Regions from separate parts of the Parabacteroides sp. CH2-D42-20 genome, predicted to be linked through region 2. Evidence: riboswitches for the same ligand, from Rfam matches in the RefSeq annotation. Region 2 holds a riboswitch; each other region holds the start of a gene.

Region 1 (4,522 bases), on a different contig from region 2:
TGTCTCATGTTTCTTCCGGGTCCATTGATAGAAACCGTATATGCTGATTCCTACGTAATAGGTTTGCAATCCCATGTCCGCATAGATCTTAGCGGACAGGAAGACAAATACATACACGAGGGAGGTGAGGAATCCCACCACCCACATGGCCTTATGTTGTTTAATCTCTAGAAAGAGATAGAGTAGACCGGTTATTACTCCGAAGTATTCTAGCCAAACCATTTTAGTAATTGAAAATTAAGTTAGAATTTGAAGGTGATCCTGGCCATGGCGTTCGTGCCGGCTTGGGTGAAATAACCGTCATCCTTTTTACGTGTGCCGTTTTCGATATACGAGTATACCCATGCGTTGGTCTCGTACTTCTCGTTGAAGAGGTTGTTGATAGTCACGTCTAGGGTTATTTCTTTCATGAACTTAGGCTGGAAGGCGTAACCGATACGTAGGCTATTGATAAAGTAGGGATCGATGGAACGATCCTTGCTGCTTGAATTGTCTATGTATTGGCGGCCTACTACTTGCGAGTTGAAACTAGCGATAAATCCTTTGTAAGCGAAATCGAACATGCTGTTTGCGATTAGGTCTGGGGAGAAAGCGATATTCGTTGTACCTAGATCGTTGATCTCTTGTACTCCGGTATCCCAGTTATCCACGTATTCCACGAAATGCTTGATTTTATTTTGGCTGAGGGTTACGTTCGCGTTCCAATTCAGCCAAGAGGTGATTTGTACACCTCCGGTAAGCTCGATGCCCATTCGGTAGCTATCCTTTATATTGGAAGTGAGGGCCTCACCGATCTCGCTGATCTTGCCGGTCAGGATCAATTGGTTGTTGTAATCCATGAAATAGAGATTGGCTCCAACCCGGAAACGGTTGTTACCAAAACTATAACCGGCCTCGTAATCATATAAGGTCTCGTGGGTAGGACGTTCTTCGGGGCCTGCCTCCGTGAAATTGTCACGGTTCGGTTCCCGATTTGCGACGGAGAAAGAGACGAATGCGTTATGGCCGTTATTATGGAAGTTTATACCGGCTTTCGGGTTGAAGAAGTTCCAGTTCTTATGAATGTCCAGCTCTTCCTCGGCTTTGTCATCGTTTCCCTTAATGGTGTAATGGATCCCACGGTATTGTAAGTCCAGATAGCCGGTGAAAAGAGGGGAAAGACGTTGGGTCAATTTCGCATATACGTTGTAGTCTAATTTCTTACCGGTATTGCGGTAATATTCGTAATCCGGTTGTGGCAAGACGTTTGCGCTTTTGGTCCACATTACCCGGCCAAAATGGTCGCCTACATAGTGGTTGACGGCGGTTCCCAGCGTAAGGCGGGTGTTGTCATGTTGATAGTTCGCGCTATAAACGGCTCCATAGAAATAATTGTCGAGCCATTTACGACGCACAAGGTCCGTCTTTTTTACGGTATTACCCTCCGGATCGATATATTCCGGTAGCTTATAACTGCTGAATTTGGCTTTCGATTTATAATCCTCGTAATATCCGTTACCATCGGTGTAATGAAGGGTCAGGTTCATATTCCAGAAATCTCCGATACGCTGGCTGGCCATTAAATGGTAGTTGTGTTGCCAATAATTATCCGTCTGATTGTTATAAAACTTCTTCACTCCATCTTCCTCATATTCTCCGCATGGATTATAGCTACGATCTGTGTCAAGTAAATAAGACGGAACACCGTTCCATGCTTGATAGGTCTTCTCGCTGTTCCCGAAGGCTTGGAATTTAATCAATGTATTATCGGCATAGAAAGCGGCGGAGGCATAGTAAGAGCTCATACGGGCGGAGGCACGATCGATAAAGCCGTCGCTACGGATATTGGAGTAGCGGGCGTCGAAAGCGAAATGATCGTAAAGTAATCCGGTACCGCCTTTTACCGTATGCTTCAGCGTACCGAAAGAACCTGCTGATACGGAATATTCGCCGTAAGGCTTTAAGGACGGTTTCTCGGTCTGCATGGCGACCGTAGCGCCAAAAGCCGCGGCTCCGTTCGTAGAGGTTCCGGCACCTCGTTGGATCTGGATCGATTCTACCGAGGAGGCTATATCGGCCATATTAGCCCAGAATACGGTATGAGACTCGGAGTCATTAACCGGTACGCCATTGATCGTGATATTGATACGGTTCGCGTCTGTACCCCGGATACGAAAACCGGAGTAACCGATACCCGTTCCGGCATCCGAGGTCATGATAACAGACGGGGATTGGGAGATAAGGAATGGGATACCTTGCCCGTTGTTCCGGCTGCTTAGCTCTTGTTTGGAGATGTCGCTATAAGCTACCGGGGTTTCTTTCCCGACTTTGGTAGCGGTAATAACTACTTCATCCAAAGATACGTCTTTTGAGATTTTCAAGGAGTCGACCGGACTGGGCATTTGTGCCTTGACGGTTGTAGCCAGTAAGGAGCCGGCCAAGATAACCAATACATTTTTCATCTTTTCATCTTTTTGCTTTAAAACTAAATAGATGAATAGAAAGGATCGGAGAAGCATGAATCCCTACGACAGCATTACCTGTACAGGTTCTATGGGTATGATCTCAGCCCGCTCCTTTCATGAATGATTTTGCGAGCACCCCTTCGTATTCGGCAGCAAAGATAGGCATAAAAGTGTTAATAAATATTACTATCAATAGTAAATCGGATTTCGATAGATATTAATTCTGATTACTATCGATCGTAATCCGGTTTGTGTCGTATTAATTTTTTCTGCAAAAAGATGAGGATATTTTGAGAACTCATTGATTTTTTGTATATTTGCGGGCGATTAAGTGAAGTTGAGGAGGGGGCGGGTAGTCCCCTTCTTTTGTTCTTAACAGATATGTGTATGATAGAAAAGAAAGTGGTAAGCCAATTAGTAGAGGAAAAACTAGCCTCTTCAAGCAATTATTTAGTAGACGTAGTGATTAAACCGGGGAACCTGATAGTCGTTGAAATTGATAACGATGAAGCGGTAAGCATTGATGATTGCGCTGAGTTGAGCCGGTATTTGGAGGAGCATCTGGATCGTGACGTCGAGGACTATGAGCTGGAGGTTGGCTCCGCCGGCATTACTTCTCCTTTTAAGGTACTTCGCCAATACGTCAAGAACATCGGAAACGAGGTGGAGATGCTGTTGAAAAACGGCTCGAAGCTGACAAGTGTGTTGAAATCTGCCGACGAGAACGGTGTGGTTGTCTCTGTTGAGAAGAAGGTGAAACCGGAGGGCGCTAAGCGGAAGGTAACCGTGATAGAGGATGAGTCGTATACATTTGATGAAATAAAATATACAAAATACTTAATAAGATTCAAGTAAGATTATGGCCAAGAAAGAGGAAACAATCAGTATGATTGACACCCTTGCGGAGTTCAAGGAGTTGAAGAATATCGATAAAGATACGATGATTAGCGTTTTGGAAGATTCGTTCCGCAACGTGATCGCCAAGATGTTTGGCACGGATGAGAACTATGACGTGATTATCAATCCTGAGAAAGGTGATTTCGAGATCTGGAGAAACCGTACGGTTGTGGCTGATGATGAATTGGAGGATGAGAACTTGCAGCTTACGTTGACGGAGGCCCGTAAAATCGACGCCGACTGTGAGGTGGGCGAGGAAGTGACCGACGAGGTGCATTTCGCGGACTTCGGACGTCGTGCGATCTTAAACTTGCGCCAGACTTTGGCTTCAAAGATACTTGAATTGCAGAAAGACAGCTTGTACGCTAAGTATAAGGATAAAATCGGCCACATCATCGCCGCTGAGGTTTATCAGGTGTGGAAGAAAGAAATCCTGTTGCTGGATGACGATGGTAATGAGTTGCTACTGCCGAAATCCGAGCAAATCCCGACCGATTTCTATCGTAAGGGAGAGACCGTACGTGCGATCGTTCAACGTGTGGATAACTATAATAACAACCCGAAGATCCTTCTTTCCCGTACGGATAAGGTCTTCTTGCAGCGGTTGTTTGAGTTGGAGGTTCCGGAGATTAATGACGGCTTGATTACGATCAAGGCGATCGCCCGTATCCCGGGAGAGCGTGCCAAAGTGGCTGTCGAGTCATACGATGACCGTATTGACCCGGTGGGGGCTTGCGTAGGTATGAAAGGCTCTCGTATCCACGGAATCGTTCGCGAGTTGAGAAACGAGAACATTGATGTGATTAATTACACCTCAAATCTCTCTTTGTTTATCCAGCGTGCTTTAAGCCCGGCTAAGATCTCTTCTATCCGTGTAAATGAGGAAGAAAAGAAAGCTGAGGTTTATCTACGTCCGGAGGAGGTCTCTTTGGCGATCGGTAAGGGCGGTCTGAATATTAAGTTGGCTTGTATGTTGACTGAGTATACGATTGACGTATTCCGTGATATCGAAGGAGCGGACGAGGAGGATATCTACTTGGATGAGTTCTCCGACGAGATCGACAGCTGGGTGATCGACGCACTGAAGAATATAGGATGCTATACGGCGAAGAGTGTCCTTGCTATGGACCGCAATGAGATTATTGAACGTGCCGATCTGGAAGAACAGACCGTGGACGATC
Region 2 (4,522 bases):
AGCGATATCAATCGATATCTTGGGGTCGGAATACGGGCCGCTCGTATCGTAAACGATTACCGGATTGTTCTTCTTGAAGATTCGTTCTCCATGCTCATCCAAGGTTACCGTGTCCAACAATTTAATCTTACGCATACCAACCTTGATCTTATTGATCTCGCCCGGGACATAAATCTTTTCCGAGGACGGATAGGAAATATGCATATTCTTTTTATTAGCCATATGTATTTAGTTTAGTACTTATTGATTTCCTCTATAAACCGGCGGGTTTCCTCCACGGGATCGGGGGCATTGATAATCGCGCCCGAAACAGCGATTCCGGTTATACCCGTCTCCATCAAAGGGCCTACGTCTTCCAACGTAATACCACCTATCGCGAAGATAGGAATATCAATGCCAGCCTCCTTACATTGAACGATAATTTTACGATAACCTTCCAAACCTAAGATGGGACTCAAATTCTTCTTGGTACCTGTAAAGCGATACGGCCCTAGTCCGATATACGAGGCGCCTCGTTCTACGGCCAGCCGGATATCCTCGAACGTGTTAGCCGTAGCCCCGATATAGAAGATGGCATTGGAGTCCAACTTGTCTTTCAGTACTTCCCAAGCGATATCCAAGGGAATGTCATTCTTACCTAGATGACAAGCCGTAGCGCCACATGTCACGGCGGCTTCCAGATCATCGTTTACGCAGAAATCCACGATTCGCTCACATTCGTCCGCGCAGATAGTGGCACATTTACGTACGGTATCCTCATAGATCCCGTCTTTCATACGCAATTGTATCCACGAACATCCTCCTTGGATTGCCATGCGTACCTCGTCGCATTCCGTATATTTAGGTGTACGATGCGTTATAAACATCAAGCGGTTACTCCCACCAAAAGGAGGGCGTAATCCGGTTGTTCTCCGACCGACTCTTCCATTCTCATCATATCCGAAATAATAATTTAAGGCCATACTTGTAATCGTTTGAATTGTTTTATGAGTTGATCCGCAACAAGAAGGGAGGGATCGTTTCCCCAAAGGGCCCCGAGAACGGCGACACCGCCGAAGGGGATATCTCTTAATTTCGTTATTGTTTGTGAGCAGATTCCTCCCAAGGCGATCACCTTATCATCGATGATGCCCTTTGCGTTTCGCAATCCATCTAAGGGGAATCCGCTACCATATCCTTCTTTGGATATACTCTGAAAGATCGGACTAAGGAATACATAGTCGCATACCAGTTTATACTCGATAATCTCTTCCAGACTATGGCAAGAACGACTTATACTGCCTTTATATAAAGGTGGAGCTTCCGGGTTCCTCTTGTTCAAATGGACTCCTCCTAAAGCCCTTTCTTCTGCCAAGATAAACCAATCATGAAGAACGATCCTGTCGTAATAAGCCGGAGAGATTTTATCCAATAAGCCCTCCAATTCATCACGTTTACAATCCGGTTTACGTAGATGTAAACGAGACATTCCTTCCGTGAATAGAAGTTCGATCAAAGAAGCTTCATCTGCGAAAAAATAAGGTGTAGTAATTACGACCAGCTTATTCATGATTCCATCGGATTTTATGAAGGGCAGAGGGTGAGAAGAAGTGGTTTACAGGTCCGTGCCCTTTTCCCATGCATACATTTGCCCCGTGAACGAGCGTGTTATTCATATATTCCTTGGCTAATCGTACGGCTTCCACCAATGAATGGCCGAGTGCCATATAAGCGGCGATGGCGGACGATAGCGTACAGCCCGTTCCATGGGTATTGAAAGTCTCCACTGTTGGCGAGGCCAGACAAATCGGATTATTCTCATTGATAAATAACCGATCCACCGTTTCTACTCCGGGAATATGCCCCCCTTTGATCAATATAGCCTTACATCCTTTTTCCTGCAATTTCCGGGCGGCAAGTAAGATATCCGCCTCGTTATTGATTTTTATACCGGAAAGATATTCCGTCTCGGGAATATTCGGAGTAAGCAGTGTCGCTTTAGGGAACAACTCATCAATGATGGTTCGGATGGCGTCATCCTCCAATAATTTACTTCCGCTCGTGGATATCATCACTGGATCTAAAATGATAGAAGTCTGTTGGAAGGAAGATAAAGTTTCAGATACGACCTTTACGGCATCCTTGTTATGTAGCATCCCTATTTTTACGGCATCTACGATGAAATCCTCAAGAATAGCTTCGATTTGTCCTCTCAAAATCTCGGGAGAGATCGCTTGGATCCCTCGCACTCCCTGTGTGTTTTGAGCGGTTATAGCCGTTATCGCCGAGGCTCCAAAAACCCCCAGCGAGGTAAAAGTCTTAATATCCGCTTGTATTCCGGCACCACCGCCACTATCAGAGCCCGCGATCGTTAAAGCTACCGGATAACGGTACGTTTCATTTTTATCCATCTAACATTCGTTTTTCTTACGGCGGCATTACCCGCATCAAGTAGTAAGGGTATGATCTCAGCCCATATAGTATGGCACCCCTTCGACGACGCAAACTTAGTGAAAAAAATCGATATTAAGATATTTCCGGCTTTTAAACGATAATTTTAACGCAAGGTTATACTTCCATAAATCGTAGACGGGAGCCTTCTGGTTTTAGAAGGCTTCCGTCATATTCATATAAACCGCCATCCCTTTTTGGTTCGGGTCTTTGCCTACGTCTAGGCGGAAGTTCTTGCCGGGTTGCATTTGGATACGTAAGCCTACGCCGTAGTTGAACTTCCATTTATTCCAGTCTACGATAGGAGCGTTTCCGATCGTACCCGTGCCGACCCAGCCAACAAAACCACACTTCGCCCAGAAATTACCGCTCTTATATTTCTCCACGCTGCCGAACATATGACGATACTCCAGAATCCCATACGCCATGGTCTTATCACGGAACTTGCCCCAATAGTATCCGCGAAGATCGAAAGGAGAGCCAAACGAAGGAAGCTCCGTAAAAGGAACGTTTCCCACACCGATTTGTGTCTTGGCGATCCATGCCAAGGTGCTACGAGGACGAAATACTTGCTGGAATTGGCGGTATTCCAGCTCAAACATCTCATAATTATATGCACCGCCTAAATACTTTCCATATACTTTAGCGATCGCACTTAGTAACATACCGGAACTTGGGGTCGCCACATCATTTCGTGTATCGTATTGAATCAAGCCGCCGACACCGATATTGACATAATCTCGTTTGAACTTATTGAAATAAGGATCTTCGGCCATCACCGGGTTGATATCATCTGATTTGCTGAAATTAATATCAAAAAGAGGGCCCGTATATAAATGAGGCCTAACTTCCCATACGAAACGGGGATATAGTTGGAAAGAACTCTTGTGGAATTTCGTTGTCGAGTCACTCTTCTCGATTTGCTCAATCGTCTCATAGCCTTTCCCGAAATAATGCGAAGGTTCGTTCCGATAACCGTAACTGATATAAATACGGAAGCGATTCTCGTTGAAGAATAAGGTGCCGGCACCGGCAAAAACGAACGTCCCATTTAAGGTGATGTTAAATCCCGCAGGGATAAACGATCGTTGGGATATCGTATCATTCTTGTTTAAGCGAAAGCTAGCCAAAACCGCACCACCTACGCCAAAGGAGGCTTCCGGCGTGTAAGACGGTCCGCCAAGGATAGACCACCAGATCCTTTTGTTGGCCCGTATGGAGTCTTTATGTAATTGTTTATGATAACGTTGTATTTGCTTTTCGGTCATAGGCTTACCGTCCAGCATCAGCACTTCTTTCGGAATCGTGTCATTGGAAATACCTTGCGCCTTTACGGAAAAGGCGAATAGAAGGCAGGCCATATAAATTAAAAGATATCTAAACATTATTTTAATCAATATTTAGAGGGCAAAAGTACGAAATCCTCCTAATATGTATTCTTAAAGAATCCCTAATAAAAAAGAATAAACAGCTAAAAAGAAATGCTATTACAGTCTGGGGGGTGTAGAGACATAGAGTGCGTGCTGCGTCTCTACAGCTAAGATTGATACAAGACCTTGCCCTCTTCGGATATTAACAGCAAGGTTAGTTCGCCGTCGGGAAGGATAGGAGCGCAATACGATTTACATTTTTGTAAAAGTAATGGGAAGAAACGATTTTGTTCTTTTTCCGCAAGAAGCTCCCATAATTCACGGGCCAACGTAATCCGATTGATTGCATCTACGGTCGCCTCCTCGCATTTCGCTTCTTTCGCTACATCTTGAAGGAAGCCTTTGTTCATGACGACTTTTTTGCTGTGTGTATCTAGGAAACCTTCCGCAAGTTTCACCGCCTTGCCGATCATGATGCCTAAGATAACCTGCTTGAAACCTAAATCGGCAGCGATCTTTAGCGTCTCTCCGATAAAGTTCCCGTAATGGACGAATGATTGTGGAGGCAAAGAAGCGTATAAGCTCCGAAGGTAGCGTTCACTCTTCGCCCCGGAATTAATAACCAACGTCTCGCAACCTATCGCTTTGGCGACACTGGCTTCTTTCCGTATCGAGGCGATAAAAGCGTCCGATGAGAAAGGACGCACGATTCCGGATGTCCC
Region 3 (4,522 bases), on a different contig from region 2:
TCTGCCATTTGCGGCATTTCAGGAAGCAGTTCACCACATATCCGTTTGATGCCGGGTAGTTCCATCAATCCGGGAAAGCCTTTTCGCATCCATTCTTTCTTAGAGGGATAATCGTCCGGAAGATTAGTGTATAGCATTTGGTAGTAGCTGATGGATAATGCGATTTGTTGTATCTGTTTTGTCTCTCCTTCGGGGTATTGTTCCAGTTTGTCGATAGCTTCCGTAAACAGGGATCGCTGCATTTCGATGGTAGCCGGATAATCACCCAACAATACAAGTGTCTGTAACAAATAAATACGGCAAGTAGCAAGTTCCTGCTCAGTTAACGGCAGTCCGCTCAGGTACTCAAGCCCCTCTTTGACCTCAAGGAGAGAGAGCAGGCGTTCCGGTGGCAATGTGCCCGGTTCTTGTGCCTTCAGCCATTGGTGGCAAGCGAAACTGACCACGCAACGGTGGAGCAGGCGTGACGGATCATTTTCATTTCCTGTAAGGGAGGCATAACGGTCGGCTTCCGCAAAATCATGCTTTTCTATAAGCTTGTACATTATGCGTTTACAAAATTCTGGAAATAGAGATTCCTGTTTCTCTTTCCACTGGTTGTACGGGGTCTCCCAACCGGCAAGGAAAGACATTTCCTCTTCTTCAAAATCGAAATCCATCTCTTTCCCATAGGCTCCTGCCACTTCAAACGCTTCGGGAACTGCCAGCAGCCGGAGCAACGCTTGGATTCTTTCCGGTTCGGGTGCATTGTCATCGTCCAAACCTTCCACTACGCAAAGTAGCGGAAAGAATGCGTACCAATGTCCCAGCGTATCGGCTCCTCTTTTATCCCCTTCGGCAAGTGCCTTAGAAGCTAAGGGAACAATTTGTTCCGCCAATTCCAAAGGGTCTAGTAGCCGAAGTTCCGCCTTTGCCGATACAGGAAGAACACTCATCTCAAGCAGCTTTTTCCATAACGCAGTCCCTGCGGTGACACAACACTTTCCGGAACAACCGTCCACATAAGTACCATCTTTCAAGAAACCGCCCTCTACGGCAAGCCGCCTCGCCTCGCTACGCTCCGGCTCCGGCAATTGCTCAGGAGGCAAAAGAGAGAGATAACCGAGTTGTTCCAGTTCATCACGAACCCGTAATACCGTGTACCCGCAGTCCAGTTGATTCTGGATTTGGTAAAGACTATAACAAATACTTTGTGCCAAAGGTGGAACAGGAGAGGCGGTCGCTGTTGTTATCACGGAATATTCCACCAAACTTTCTATAGCATGCATTGACATAATTGCAGTGATTTATAAGGATTAATATGAGTCATATTGGTTGATAAATTGAAAACCAGAGATAGAAACTATAAGTTTGAATTACCTAATTACAAGATTTACAGATTTAATACCACTACGTTTATCGTAAGCAAAGTTACAGATATTTATTATTTGACCGATGATTTTTGCAAAGAATTTGCATTGCAACAAGGAAAAGACTAACATACCGTGATAATTATACTGATAACCTATGGTTTTATTATGAATGTTATTGGCTATTGTACCCGATGAAATTGGTGGCAAATCTTCAAGGCATCTTATACATTATCCATCCGAATGACGGAAAAATTGAGGGGAAACATAGAAGTGGAACCTGAAGGTGTACAGTTATACTAATTTTTTGTACATTTGCCCCCGACTTTTCACATAGGGGTGCCCGAGTCATACGGGCTGAGATTATACCCATCGAACCTGATCCGGGTAATGCCGGCGAAGGGAAAATAAGGTAGAACGAGGAAATAAAGGGGGCGTTACCTCTATGTGCTCCCTGATGTTTAAACTTTAATTAGTTATTAAGATGGAACAGATTGTTTCAAGTGGAATCATTGACTCTTACTTCGAGAAGTTGAAGAGCAACTTGTCTGTGGATGTAGCGATCGTGGGAGGGGGACCTTCCGGTATCGTGGCCGCTTATTTCTTGGCGAAAGCCGGTAAGAAGGTGGCGTTGTTTGATCGTAAGCTGGCTCCCGGTGGAGGTATGTGGGGCGGCGCTATGATGTTCAACGATATCGTGGTGCAGGAAGAGGCTATGCCGATTATCAAGGAATTGGGCGTAAGCTATAAGGAAGGTGCTAATGGTACGTATATCATGGATTCGGTACATACCACTTCTGCTTTGATTTATCAGGCGACGAAGGCGGGCGCTACGATCTTTAACTGCTATTCGGTAGAGGACGTGGTGTTTCATAACGATGCCGTAGCCGGTGTGGTAGTGAACTGGGCTCCGGTAATCCGTGAAGGGATGCACGTGGATCCGTTGACGATCATGGCTAAGGCTGTCTTGGAAGGTACGGGGCATGATTGCGAGATTGCCCGTGTGGTAGCCCGTAAGAATGATATCCAATTGAATACACCGACCGGAGGCGTGATCGGCGAGCGTTCCTTGAATGTGGAGCTGGGTGAGCAGACGACGGTGGAGAACACGAAGGAGATCTACCCGGGATTATTCGTTTCCGGTATGGCCGCTAACGGCGTAAGCGGTAGCTTCCGTATGGGACCGATCTTTGGCGGCATGCTGATGAGCGGCAAGAAGGCTGCTGAGTTGATCTGCGAAAAACTTGGGAATTGAAAATTGAGAATTGAGAATTGAAAATTATAGATTGTTGTATCTTTAATTTTCAATTCTCAATTCCCAACGGTTTTTCCTTGTCTCAAGAATAAGAATCCCGTTATGATCAACGCCGTGGATAATCCCGTATAGAATACGGAAATGAAAGAATTCGGCAGTAAATGGAACGTGCGGATCGTGATCCCGAAAGCGATCATGAAGATCATGATAATCCAACCTTTCACGTCGAAGAAAGAGAACGGGCAATGTTTCCCGTTTTTCCGGGAGATCCGTTCGGAATGTTTATAGAAAAGCCGTTTAAAGACCAAATTGAAGAAAAGTAAGAAAACGATGGTCGCTTCCCCGATCTTGAATAACCAATAATGGGTATCGTTTAACCATGTGATGATACCGATGCGTAAGATATTGATACCGGCGAAAATCCATACGCAACCGGCGGTATATAATAATACCTTTTTATTTACTCCAAACTTCATCTATCTTTTTATTTACCGCAAACTTACAACATTCATGTAAAAAACGGAAAAATATCCTTATCTTTGTGCCATGCGTGAGAAAATGAAACAGAGGATTGTACAATACGTGGTGCTGATGGCCGGCATCTTGGCATTGCTTTCTGTGGTTATCCCTCACCATCATCACCGGGACGGGATGCCTTGTTATCAATCCTTGACTGCGGAGCAAGCGCATGGCGATAAAAGCACTGATACGCATGATTGCGGTTGCGACGGGCATAACTTGGCCTATTTCAGTACGCATATTTCTCATTTTATGGATGGAGATGTGGATATACATCTGATGCCGTTACTCGTCTTATTTGATTACATTTATCCACCTGAACCGGCGTTTTGCGGACAGCTCCTTGATCACGAGAACGCCCCCTACATTGAGTCGCTGCACGACACTTGGATAGTGAGTGCCTCGGGACTTCGTGCCCCTCCTATGTCTTGATATCTCGTTTGTGAGAGTGGGTGAGGACAGACTTGCCCCTATCTATTTATTATTAACGATATCAAGATTTTTTACACAATGAAGAAAATATATTTGGTAGGTGCGATGTGCGCTTACCTGTTTGCCGGTTGTGCGGGAAATGCGTCGCAAGCCGGACACGATGAGCATAATCATGAATTAGAGGCTCACGACCATGAGCATGAAGGTGAGGATCACGATCACGATCATGATCATGAGGGACATGAACACGAAGGCCATGACCATGAGCATGAGGCTGGTGGTACCCATCCCGGCGAGATTGTCTTTAAGAAAGCCTTAGCCGAGGCCGTTGGTTTGCAGACCGTAACGGTTAATCCCGCTCCTTTCACGGATGTGATTAAGACGAGCGGACGAGTAATGGCGGCGCAAGGGGAGGAGTCCGTGATCGTCGCTACCGTCCCCGGCGTGATCTCGTTTGGTAGCTTGCCATTCGTAGATGGTACGGCGGTACGCAAGGGACAGGCCGTGTTGAGTATCGCTTCCAACGCCCTCTCGGATGGAGACGTGGCGGCAAGGGCTAAATTCGCTTATGAGACGGCGAAAAAGGAATACGAGCGTATGCAAGCCTTGGTAGGCGATAAGATCGTATCCGCCAAGGATTTCGAGCAGGCCCGCTTGAATTACGAGAACGCCAAGGTCGCTTATGAGGCGATAGCGGGAAAACAGACGGCGAAAGGTGTGTCTGTAGTCTCTCCCTTGAATGGTTACTTGAAGAACATCCAAGTGAAAGAGGGTGATTATGTATCCGTAGGCCAGCCTTTGGCTACGATCTCGCAAAACAATCGTTTGGTATTGCGTGCGGACGTGTCTGAGAGGTATTACAACGATCTTCCCATGATCCAAACCGCTAATTTCATGACTCCGTATGATAACGCTCTCTATAAATTGTCTGATTTGCGTGGACGGTTGTTATCGTATGGAAAGGCTT

The links. Region 2 has a riboswitch for thiamine pyrophosphate ahead of thiD (bifunctional hydroxymethylpyrimidine kinase/phosphomethylpyrimidine kinase). Riboswitches for the same ligand answer to the same signal wherever they lie in the genome.
Region 1: another riboswitch for thiamine pyrophosphate. It lies ahead of D7V92_RS08185 (TonB-dependent receptor); the one in region 2 lies ahead of thiD (bifunctional hydroxymethylpyrimidine kinase/phosphomethylpyrimidine kinase).
Region 3: another riboswitch for thiamine pyrophosphate. It lies ahead of D7V92_RS05665 (sulfide-dependent adenosine diphosphate thiazole synthase); the one in region 2 lies ahead of thiD (bifunctional hydroxymethylpyrimidine kinase/phosphomethylpyrimidine kinase).

The regions. Positions count from the first base shown of each region.
Region 1 covers NZ_RAYG01000011.1:20,308-24,829, forward strand. The annotation lists gene pnuC (nicotinamide riboside transporter PnuC) at 1-222, opposite strand, end outside; gene D7V92_RS08185 (TonB-dependent receptor) at 243-2,441, opposite strand; TPP riboswitch at 2,484-2,594, opposite strand; gene rimP (ribosome assembly cofactor RimP) at 2,832-3,299, shown strand; gene nusA (transcription termination factor NusA) at 3,304-4,522, shown strand, end outside.
Region 2 covers NZ_RAYG01000024.1:74,593-79,114, reverse strand. The annotation lists gene thiC (phosphomethylpyrimidine synthase ThiC) at 1-222, opposite strand, end outside; gene D7V92_RS15055 (thiamine phosphate synthase) at 234-962, opposite strand; gene D7V92_RS15050 (thiamine phosphate synthase) at 953-1,549, opposite strand; gene thiD (bifunctional hydroxymethylpyrimidine kinase/phosphomethylpyrimidine kinase) at 1,542-2,390, opposite strand; TPP riboswitch at 2,385-2,482, opposite strand; gene D7V92_RS15040 (BamA/TamA family outer membrane protein) at 2,586-3,815, opposite strand; gene cbiD (cobalt-precorrin-5B (C(1))-methyltransferase CbiD) at 3,968-4,522, opposite strand, start outside.
Region 3 covers NZ_RAYG01000006.1:81,982-86,503, reverse strand. The annotation lists gene D7V92_RS05670 (hypothetical protein) at 1-1,274, opposite strand, end outside; TPP riboswitch at 1,675-1,771, shown strand; gene D7V92_RS05665 (sulfide-dependent adenosine diphosphate thiazole synthase) at 1,834-2,604, shown strand; gene D7V92_RS05660 (hypothetical protein) at 2,661-3,080, opposite strand; gene D7V92_RS05655 (DUF6769 family protein) at 3,151-3,555, shown strand; gene D7V92_RS05650 (efflux RND transporter periplasmic adaptor subunit) at 3,634-4,522, shown strand, end outside.